One region of the Thalassospira sp. B30-1 genome, then DNA from elsewhere that is predicted to be linked to it. Evidence: predicted binding sites of a transcription regulator. Region 1 holds the regulator's gene; each other region holds the start of a gene.
What was found. The regulator PhoB, encoded in region 1, activates phosphate uptake and scavenging genes when phosphate is short. The targets are predictions, from matches to a motif close to TNTCATAAAACTGTCA.

Region 1 (3,281 bases):
TCATCGGTCAGGCCGGAACGATCATTTTGTGGCTGATCGGGCTTCTGGTCATAAAGGCAGCGGTTCTTTTCGGATTGTCCCTGCTGATCGGCTTTAACCGTGCATCTTCAATTCGGGTCGCCATGAGCCTGGCCGCCGGTGGTGAATTCGCCTTCGTCATGCTTGCACTGGCATCGCAGAACGGGGCGGTTCCGATTGACATCGCCGTGATGCTGATCCCGGTGGTTGCGATTTCGATGGGTCTGACGCCGACTTTGATTTCGCTCGGCCACCGCATCGAACAGAAGCTTCATCCAAAGGAAACCGATCAGCTAAGCGAGATCTCGGATGAAACCGACGGCATTCAGAAACATGTTCTGGTGATTGGTTGCGGGCGCGTCGGCCGGGTTCTGGCCCGTCTGCTGCGCACCAAGGAAATCCCGTTTATCGTTCTGGAATCCGATGCCCAACAGGTTTCGCGTGGCCGAGCCGAAGGTCTGCCTGTTTATTTTGCCGATGGGTCCCGACCGGAAACATTTCGTGCCGCCCATACCGAACAGGCCCATATTGCCGCCGTTGCCATGGGCAACCCGCACGCAACCGAAAAGACCGTCGCCTTGCTGCGACAGCATTATCCGCATCTGAAAATCTTTGCCCGTGCCCAGGACATCACCCATATCGGTCCGCTGTCACGCAGTGGTGCCGATGCGGCCATCCCCGAGGTACTTGAAACCGGTTTACGCCTGTCCGATCACGTTCTGGCGGCCTGCGATATCCCGCAGGAAGATATCGATATCGAAATAGCCAAGTTCCGGCGTGCCGATATGCTGCTGATGAACGAACTTGCCCCGCGCACCGCGCGCCAAAAAACCGAAGACCAGGCACAAAAAACTGCCAAACCGGCAAAATCCAGGAAAAGCACCTGAAACACAAAGACCCCCATCACGAGAATGGGGGTCTTTCGTTTCGTCTTCCAGAATAACCGCAATCAAGCGGCTTCGACATCCAGTGCATAGCCAGCAGCACGAACCGTGCGGATCACATCGCGCGTTCCCTTGACGTCATTCAATGCCTTGCGCAGACGACGAATGTGAACGTCAACCGTGCGGGTTTCGACATAGATATTCGGCCCCCAAACCGCATTCAGAAGCTGCTCGCGCGAGAAAACCCGCCCCGGATGTTCCAGGAAATAACGCAGCAGACGGAATTCGGTTGGGCCAAGATGGATAGCCTTGCCGTTACGACTGACACGATGGGCGGCCAGATCCATTTCGATATCGGAATAGATCAACTGCCCTTGTGGTTGCGCCGGACCGGATCGACGCAGAAGTGCGCGAATACGGGCCAGCAATTCACCAATCGCAAACGGCTTGGTTACATAATCATCGGCCCCGGTATCAAGGCCGCGGATGCGGTCGCCTTCTTCGCCACGCGCCGTAACCATGATCACCGGCAAATCGCGGCTTTCAGGCTTCCGGCGGATCTGGCGGCAAACCTCGATCCCTGACATCACCGGCAGCATCCAGTCCAGAAGGACCAGATCGACATGGGTTTCGGCCAGAATTTTCAACGCTTCGTCACCGTCCCCGGCTTCGACAACCTGCATCCCCTCGCGTTCGAGGTTGTAGCGCAACATGGTTACGATTGCAGCTTCGTCCTCGACGATAAGAACCGTTGGGTCCATCTTCCTATGCTCCAGTGTCACTCATTCGGTTCTACGACGGCAAAGTTCGCCGCGTCATTTTTTGGCCGAGTATCCATCGGCAGGTCTTCGCCCTTGATCCGGTAATAGATCGTTTCGGCAATGTTGGTCGCATGATCGCCAATACGTTCGATATTCTTGGCGATAAACAGCAGATGGGTCGATGCCGTGATGTTACGCGGATCTTCCATCATATAGGTCAGCAGTTCACGGAACAGGGAATTGTACATATCGTCAACTTCCTGATCGCGCGCCCAGACACGCTGGGCCTTTTCCGCATCACCTTCGATATAGGCATCCAGAACGTCCTTGATGATTTCCTGGCACAGCTTGGCCATGTTCGGGATCACCTGAACCGGGCGGATCGGCGGCACCTGGTTAAGAACCTGCGCACGCTTGGCGATATTTTTCGCCAGATCACCGATACGTTCTAGATCGTTGGACAGTTTAAGCGCGGTCACCACCTGTCGCAGGTCATCTGCCATCGGCTGACGCAGGGCCAGAAGACGTACGGCAAAATCCTGCACTTCCTGTTCCAGCGTATCGATACGGTGATCGGAAAGAATGACCTTCTCGGCCAGTTCAGAATCCCGTTTAACGATCGCACGAATGGCGGAAATCAGCTGACTTTCGGCAAGCCCGCCCATCTGCGAAATGATGTTGTTCAGACGGGTCAGTTCTTCGTCAAACGAACTGACGATATGATGTTTCTCATCGACCATCGAAAATACTCCTGCCCGGACTTAACCGAAGCGACCCGTAATGTATCCCTTGGTGCGCTCGTCCTTGGGATTGGTGAAAATCTGATCGGTTTCGCCCACTTCGACCAGCTTGCCGAGATGGAAAAACGCCGTGCGCTGCGACACGCGGGCAGCCTGCTGCATGGAGTGCGTCACGATCACAATGGTGTAGTTCGAACGAAGCTCGTCGATCAGTTCCTCGACCTTTGCGGTTGCAATCGGGTCAAGTGCCGAACACGGTTCATCCATCAGGATGACTTCGGGGCTGACGGCAACCGCACGTGCAATGCAAAGACGCTGCTGCTGCCCACCAGAAAGACCGGTTGCCGGTTCCGGCAGACGGTCTTTGACTTCTTTCAGTAGACCCGCCCGTTCAAGCGAGGTCATGACGATTTCATCGAGCTCGTCGCGCGAATTCACCAGACCGTGAATACGTGGGCCATAGGCCACGTTGTCATAAATCGACTTCGGGAACGGGTTCGGTTTCTGGAACACCATGCCAATGCGCGCGCGCAACTGAACAACGTCGATTGCCTTGTCATAGATATCACGGTCATCAAGCGTTACCTTGCCCTTGATCGTGACACCGTCAATCGTGTCATTCATGCGGTTCATGCACCGCAGGAAGGTTGATTTGCCGCAGCCCGACGGGCCGATAAGTGCTGTGACCTGACGTTCGACAATGTCAAGATTGACATCAAAAAGCGCCTGGTTGTCGCCGTAGAAAAGATTGAGGTCACGGGCCGTCATTTTCGGGCTAGTGACTGACGGCTCTGCCGTCATTGCGCTTTGAGTTACAACAGCCATTTTACCACTTCCGTTCAAATTTCTTGCGCAGATACACGGCCAATCCGTTCATC
Region 2 (3,281 bases), 930 kb from region 1:
CGCCACCTTTGACGGCTACATACATTTTATCTGACCTCGATCCGGGTGGTGCGCGGAAGGGCGGCGATTTTGCGATCTGCGGCAAAGACGACATCGACACCGCAGGGGAACAGATGATGGTTTTCAGAACGCCATGCGTGGAAGGCAGCGGGCAGGCCGGGCACGGAAAGGTTCTGGCTGTCCTTGATGCCGGGCCCACGCAGGATCATGTCGGCCTTGTCCGATATGTCTTCGACCATCAGGATCAGGGTTGCCGACTGATCGGGATATTCGGCATTGCCAAGCGCCAGATCGGTGATGAAACCAAGATCTTCGCCAAGGTTGACCACGGCAAAATCGGCAGCGGATGGTGTTCCGGTGATCGGGCTGCCGCAATGGAATTTCAGATGGGCATTGGCCCCGTCCGATGCGCAATCAGGTGACAGCCAGATTGTCGTATCCATATCGGCCATCGCCAGCAGAAAGGCGGTTGCGGATTTGTTCAGCCCGACCGGTGCCGGGAGATCAAGCGGCAGATCGTAAATCCGACCGGGATGCGCCATCGCATCAAGAAGGGTGCGGAAAACGGCATTGGACTCAAAGGCGGCATTTTCAAAACCGCGCAGCAATTCGGGGGTCCGTGGTTGCAGGGTCATTCGTCTTCTCCGCGGACAAGGGTAAAGAAATCGACCTTGGTGGCCGCAGCCTTGCGGGCGGCTTCGCGTTTTGCCTCGGCCTGCTGGCGGGCCAGCATGTCGATGAAATCGGACGCACCATCGTCGCGTTGCATGATCGCATCAAACAGGGCGGCATATTGTGCCTGTATCCGGTCGCGCCCCTTGACATAGGCATGACCGACGGTGCCGTCGGACAAAGTGACCGCGCAGCGTGTGACGGTCATTTCGCCAAGGTTGAAGCGCTGCCCGGCCCCACCGGCGCGACCGCGCACCATGACCATGCCGATTTGCGGTTCGCGCAGGTGGCTCCATTGCACATTGGCAAAATGATCGTGCCATTCCTGTTCAAGAATTGCGCGGTTCGTGCGGGCCAGCACCGCCATCCAGCGGTGGCGTGCCTGTGTGGCGGGATCGATGTTCGATCCGTGGTCTGATCCGGATTGCGGTGCGGGTTGCGCCGTCATCTGTTTGATCCTTCTATGCGGGTATCGACAAATTCAAAATTTGTCTAGACGTCTATACATATTCACGTTATAAGACGATTACGCGCGCTTGGCAAAGGCCTTGCGGTGAAAGTTTTGTGAATGGGGATTTCGATGGATTGGGAAGCAGGGCTATCTATCTGGAAGCAAATCGAAAAACAGCTTCTTGCCGATATTGCCAGCGGGGTGTTCGCACCCGGCGATAAAATGCCGACCGAGATGGAACTGGTCCGCCGATTCGGCGTGAATCGCCATACGGTGCGACGCGCGATGTCAGCCCTTGTCGATGCCAATGTCGTGCGTGTCGAACAGGGACGGGGGGCATTTGTTCAGGAACAGATTCTGGATTATCCGCTTGGTGCCAAAACGCGGTTTTCCCAGATCGTATCGGGCCGTCATCGATTGCCGGACAAGAGATTGATTTCGTCTGAAGTCCTGAAAGCCAGTGCAACCATCGCCCAGTTTCTGGATGTCAAACCGGGGACGCGGGTTGTCGAACTGTTTTCCGTGTCGGAGGCCGATGGCATTCCGCTGGCGGTGGCGACAAGCTATCTTCCGGTTGCGCGGTTCGAGGGGATTGTCGAGATATTTACCCAGACAAAATCCCTGACCGAAGCTTTCAAGCATTTCGGGATTGATGATTACAGCCGCAAAACCACCCGCATCAGTGCCCAGTTGCCATCATCACGTGTGGCAAGCCTTTTGAAACAGGCGAAAAACCGGCCGGTGATATCGACGGAAAGTGTTGATGTCGATTCTGCCGGTGTACCGATTGAATACGGGATTACCGCCTTTTCCAGTGACCGGGTGCAGTTGATTGTCGAGTAGTAGACAGGTTCAGTATTCCCGCCCCGGACGGGCCCTATAGACCGGGAAGCTCAGTTTAAACCATATGGCACTTGCGCGCAGGGCGAAGGAACACAGGAACGCGATCAGGGCGACCGGGGCACGGGGAAGCGACAGGATATCGGTTCCGATCACATAGATTGATGCGCCGAGAAGCGCGCAGGTGATGTAAATTTCCGGGCGCAGGATCAGCGGGATTTCGTTACACACCACATCACGGACCATGCCGCCAAATGTGGCCGTGATGGTGCCAAGGATGATGGCAACCAATGGCGATACGCCAAGGTTAAGGCCGATGGCCGCCCCCGTCACGCCAAACATCGCAAGCCCGAGAGCATCAAGCCAGATCAGCGCGACATAACGCCGTTCAACCAGATGGGCGGTGAAATAGGTGAAGACGGCACTGCCGATACAGGTAATGACCCAGGCCGGGTCCCTGATCCAGAAAACCGGTGTGGCGCCAGTGATCACGTCGCGAACCGTCCCGCCGCCGATGCCGGTAAAGGTCGCGATCAAAACGAAGCCGACAATATCCATCTGGCGCCGCGATGCTTCCAGCGCGCCGGTCACGGCAAAAACGGCAACGCCGGTCAGTTCGAGCCAATAAATAATCTGGGTAATTGTCATAATGTCGCTTCAATACCGTTTCAGATATGCAGTCTTATCGGATCGATCTGACTTGCCGGATGGCATAGAATTTCAGTATCACCGATTTTTCAGCATGTTTGGTGCCATCATGCCAAACGTAAGATCGCTTTGGAAAATGTTTTCCCCGTTCGTCTTAAAAAGCCGAGAGCGCGGTCTTATATGCAGCACACGATAAGCCGCATGTCTTAAAAATGACGGCATATAAATCGGGCAATCGCAAATAAGGCTGTCCGTAGGGAAGTGAGAGGATTGACTGTGAAAAGCTTTTCGCAGGTGGGTGTCCGTGTCCAGATCGCGCTGGTCACAGCTGTGCTTGTTGCGGCACTTGCCGGCATCATGAGCTATGTCGTTGGTCAAAGGTCGGCTGACGTTCTGACAAGGCAGATCGGCACTGGTGTGGCCGATGTTGCACTGCAAATGGCAGACGAGCTTGATCGCACGATGTGGACCCATCGCGGTGAAGTCGCGGTTCTTAGTACCTTGCGCGCGATCCGAAACCTGAATGACATTGATCAGGCCAGCGAACTGATCAACCGGTTGCAGCATGAATTGCCAATTTTCACATGGATCGGTGTGGTGGATGCGAATGGCACCGTTGTTGCCGCTACGGGGGATATTCTGGTCGGCAAGGACATTTCGGCACGGCCGG
Region 3 (3,281 bases), 2.0 Mb from region 1:
TGTGATCAGCAATTTCCTGCAATGGGCCGGGATCGCCGATGGGCCTGTTGAGATGCTTTATAATGATGCCACCATCATGGTGGGGCTTGTATATACGTCGATGTTGTTCATGGTCGTGCCTCTTGTGTCAGTACTTGACAGCCTTGACGACAGTTTGATTGAGGCAGGCTATGACCTTGGCGGAAATGCATTCACGGTGACACGCGATATCGTCATTCCGCATGCCATGCCCGGAATCGCGTCAGGCTGCATCGTTGTTTTCATGCTGACACTTGGTAACTATCTGACCCCGAACCTTTTGGGCGGCAAGGATAGCCTTTGGTTTACCGAGCAAATCTATACACAGTTCATCACGCGGTTTAACTGGGAATCCGGATCGGCATTCGGGTTCCTGCTGCTGGTTCTGTCATCGATGATTGTTTGGATCGGTCTGAAGCTGAGCCGCCAGACACTTTCAGAAACCGTGAGCTGAGGGAGGAAACCGCCATGATTCCGAGCATTCCGCAGCCGCGCTTTTACAAAGGCATTTACGCAGGGTATATCGCTCTATTTTTCATCTACCTTAGTGCGCCGTTGATTGTTGTTGGTGTGTTTGCCTTCAATGATAGCTTGTTCCCGTCCATGCCATGGGAGGGAGGCACACTCAAATGGTTCTTTGGCAGCGACGGTCCGTATATCGGAATATTCAATGACGGCAAGTTGCTGGAAAGCGTTGGGGTTTCAGCCTTTGTCGCATTTTGGGTGACCTTGCTGTCGGTTACTGTCGGAACCTGCAATGCGTTCCTGTTTGAACGTGCGCAGTTTCCGGGAAAAAATCTGCTTTATGTGGTGGCGTTGTCGCCCTTGGTTATTCCCGGGGTCATATTGGGCATATCGATTCTGGTCTTTTCCAATGCCATTGCAAACGGAATTGAAGAAGCGATTGGATGGGATCTTGATTTCCTGCGACCGGGGCTGTTTCTGGTGATTATCGGACAATTTGCCTTTATCACTACGATAACGACGCTGGTGATTTCTGCGCGTCTTCGCAAATTTGACATCAGCCTGGAAGAAGCCGCACTTAATCTTGGTGCAACACGACAGGCAGCTCTTTGGACGGTTACCATCCCATTCCTGAAACCGGCATTGATCGGGGCGGGGATCGTTGCATTCCTGATGTCGTTTGAAAATTTCAACACAACACTGATGCTAGTCGGATCTGATGCGCCGTTGACCATTGCCATGTTTGACCGCCTCAAACAGGGATCAACACCGGTTCTGAACGCGCTGTCCCTGCTGCTTATGGTGGTTTCTGGCGGCTTGGCATTGCTTTCCGTTTTTGTTCAGCGTGACAGGAATTCCACCTGAGATTACAGCGTCAAGATGCAGCGATCCATGTTCGCAAATGAACATTGAACGGGTATCCTTTGGGTACCCGTTTTGCATATGCAAATGGAGTTGTTGCAATGCGTTGTTGCAAGTGCATGACTTTGTAATATTTGTGAAAGTGCCGAAAAATCTGGGGAAATGTTAAATGTGCGCATGTGAAAGACATTAATGCCATTCATCAGGATTGAAAGCCTTTGCAAGCTGTTCGATTTATGAGATGTTCATATGAACATTTGAAGGGGTCGAATACACAATAAAAATCAAAAACTGACAGTTTTTAAGGTCATTTCGCGCATCAAAAGTAAATTTCCGAAAACTGTCACTTGAGGAAACGTCCCCCTCGAATGAAAACGAATGCGTTGTGTCGACCGATCAACAGGCGGTTGGCGCGAACGAGTTTTTATTTGGGAGATAGAAGATCATGTTTCGCAAAACCCTGATGGCAGCAGCAGCTGTGTTCGCACTGGGCGGCACAGCGAATGCTGCGACCGAGATCACCTGGTGGCATGCCATGGACGGCGCACTGGGCGATGTCGTCAATCAGATCACTGCCGACTTCAACGCCAGCCAAGACGAATATCAACTGGTTGCTGTGAACAAAGGCGGTTACGAAGACACGATGACGGCCGGTATTGCTGCTTTCCGCGCGAAAAACCAGCCGAACATCATCCAGATCTTCGATGCCGGTGCTGCAACCATCATTAACGCCAAAGGCGCTGTTAAACCGGTTCAGGACCTTATGCAGTCAAATGGTGTCAAGTTTGACATCAATGATTACATCCCGGGGGTTCGCTACTTCTATGCCGATTCCGACGGCAAGATGATTGGCATGCCGTTCAACAGCTCGACCCCGCTGCTTTATTTCAACAAAGATGCGTTGGCCAAAGCCGGTGTTGAGGTGCCGAAAACCTGGCAGGAATTCGAAGAAATCGCACCGAAGCTGAAAGAAGCCGGTTTCGAAGGCCTTGCCGAGTCACACAGCCCGTGGATCTTCTTTGAAAACTTCATGTCGCGTCACAACCTTCAGATGGCAACCGCCAACAATGGTTATGATAGCACGGATGTTGAACTTCTATACAACAATGACGCGCTCAAAGATCACTGGAAGCACGTCAAAGAATGGAAAGATGCCGGTTATTTCGGTTACTATGGCCGCGCATGGGGCGCCAACCAGGACGCCTTCCTGCAGCAGAAAGCCGCAATGTGGCTCGGTTCTTCCGGCTCGTTCGGTGGTCTGAAAAAATCTGCACAGTTTGAATTTGGCACTTCGACCCTTCCATATTGGGAAGGCGTTGGTGACGCGCCGAAATCGACCTTCATCGGTGGTGCCTCGCTGTTCGCATTCTCTGGCCACAGTGCAGAAGAAGATGCCGGCGTTGCCAAATTCTTCGAGTTCCTGACCAAACCGGAAACCCAGTTCTACTGGCACAAAGAAACCGGTTATGTTCCGATCACCACCGCGGCCTACGAACTTGCCAAGAAAGAAGGCTACTATAACGAAAGCCCGGACGCCGAAGTCGGCATTCAGCAGCTTTCCGAAGAAGGTGGAGAGTGGACCAAAGGTTATCGCCTTGGTTTCTACGTTCAGATCCGTGAAGTCATCTATCGCGAAGTCGACAAGATGATGAATGGTGAAGCAACCATCGATCAAGCTTTTGTTACGATCGAGGAAGAAGGCAATGCGCTTCTGAAACGCTTCCACGATACCTATTCGAACTAAGCATTATCTCGCTGACAGGGCGGCTTTTACCGGCCGCCCTGTTTTTCGATTCCTGGACCGGTCTTGGGGTTGCGTCAGCAATGAAACGCGTACAATTCGGGCACAGCCCGGTGCCATACTTTTTTGTGGCACCACAAATTCTGATTATTGCGATATTTTTCCTGTGGCCTGCCGCACAGGCAGTTTATCAGTC

Region 2: phnF (phosphonate metabolism transcriptional regulator PhnF) is a predicted target of PhoB. The motif match lies at 1,227-1,242, and genes of this name have one in related genera.
Region 3: ugpB (sn-glycerol-3-phosphate ABC transporter substrate-binding protein UgpB) is a predicted target of PhoB. The motif match lies at 1,675-1,690, and genes of this name have one in related genera.

What each region holds. Positions count from the first base shown of each region.
Region 1 is NZ_CP065232.1:4,040,055-4,043,335, forward strand. It holds gene IT971_RS18965 (cation:proton antiporter) at 1-905, shown strand, start outside; gene phoB (phosphate regulon transcriptional regulator PhoB) at 968-1,663, opposite strand; gene phoU (phosphate signaling complex protein PhoU) at 1,681-2,403, opposite strand; gene pstB (phosphate ABC transporter ATP-binding protein PstB) at 2,425-3,228, opposite strand; gene pstA (phosphate ABC transporter permease PstA) at 3,230-3,281, opposite strand, start outside.
Region 2 is NZ_CP065232.1:179,748-183,028, forward strand. It holds partial or broken gene IT971_RS00825 (carbon-phosphorus lyase complex subunit PhnI) at 1-25, opposite strand, end outside; gene phnH (phosphonate C-P lyase system protein PhnH) at 27-635, opposite strand; gene phnG (phosphonate C-P lyase system protein PhnG) at 632-1,120, opposite strand; gene phnF (phosphonate metabolism transcriptional regulator PhnF) at 1,253-1,966, shown strand; gene IT971_RS00845 (trimeric intracellular cation channel family protein) at 1,976-2,611, opposite strand; gene IT971_RS00850 (GGDEF domain-containing protein) at 2,888-3,281, shown strand, end outside.
Region 3 is NZ_CP065232.1:2,086,249-2,089,529, forward strand. It holds gene IT971_RS10105 (ABC transporter permease) at 1-472, shown strand, start outside; gene IT971_RS10110 (ABC transporter permease) at 487-1,347, shown strand; gene ugpB (sn-glycerol-3-phosphate ABC transporter substrate-binding protein UgpB) at 1,790-3,088, shown strand; gene IT971_RS10120 (ABC transporter permease subunit) at 3,169-3,281, shown strand, end outside.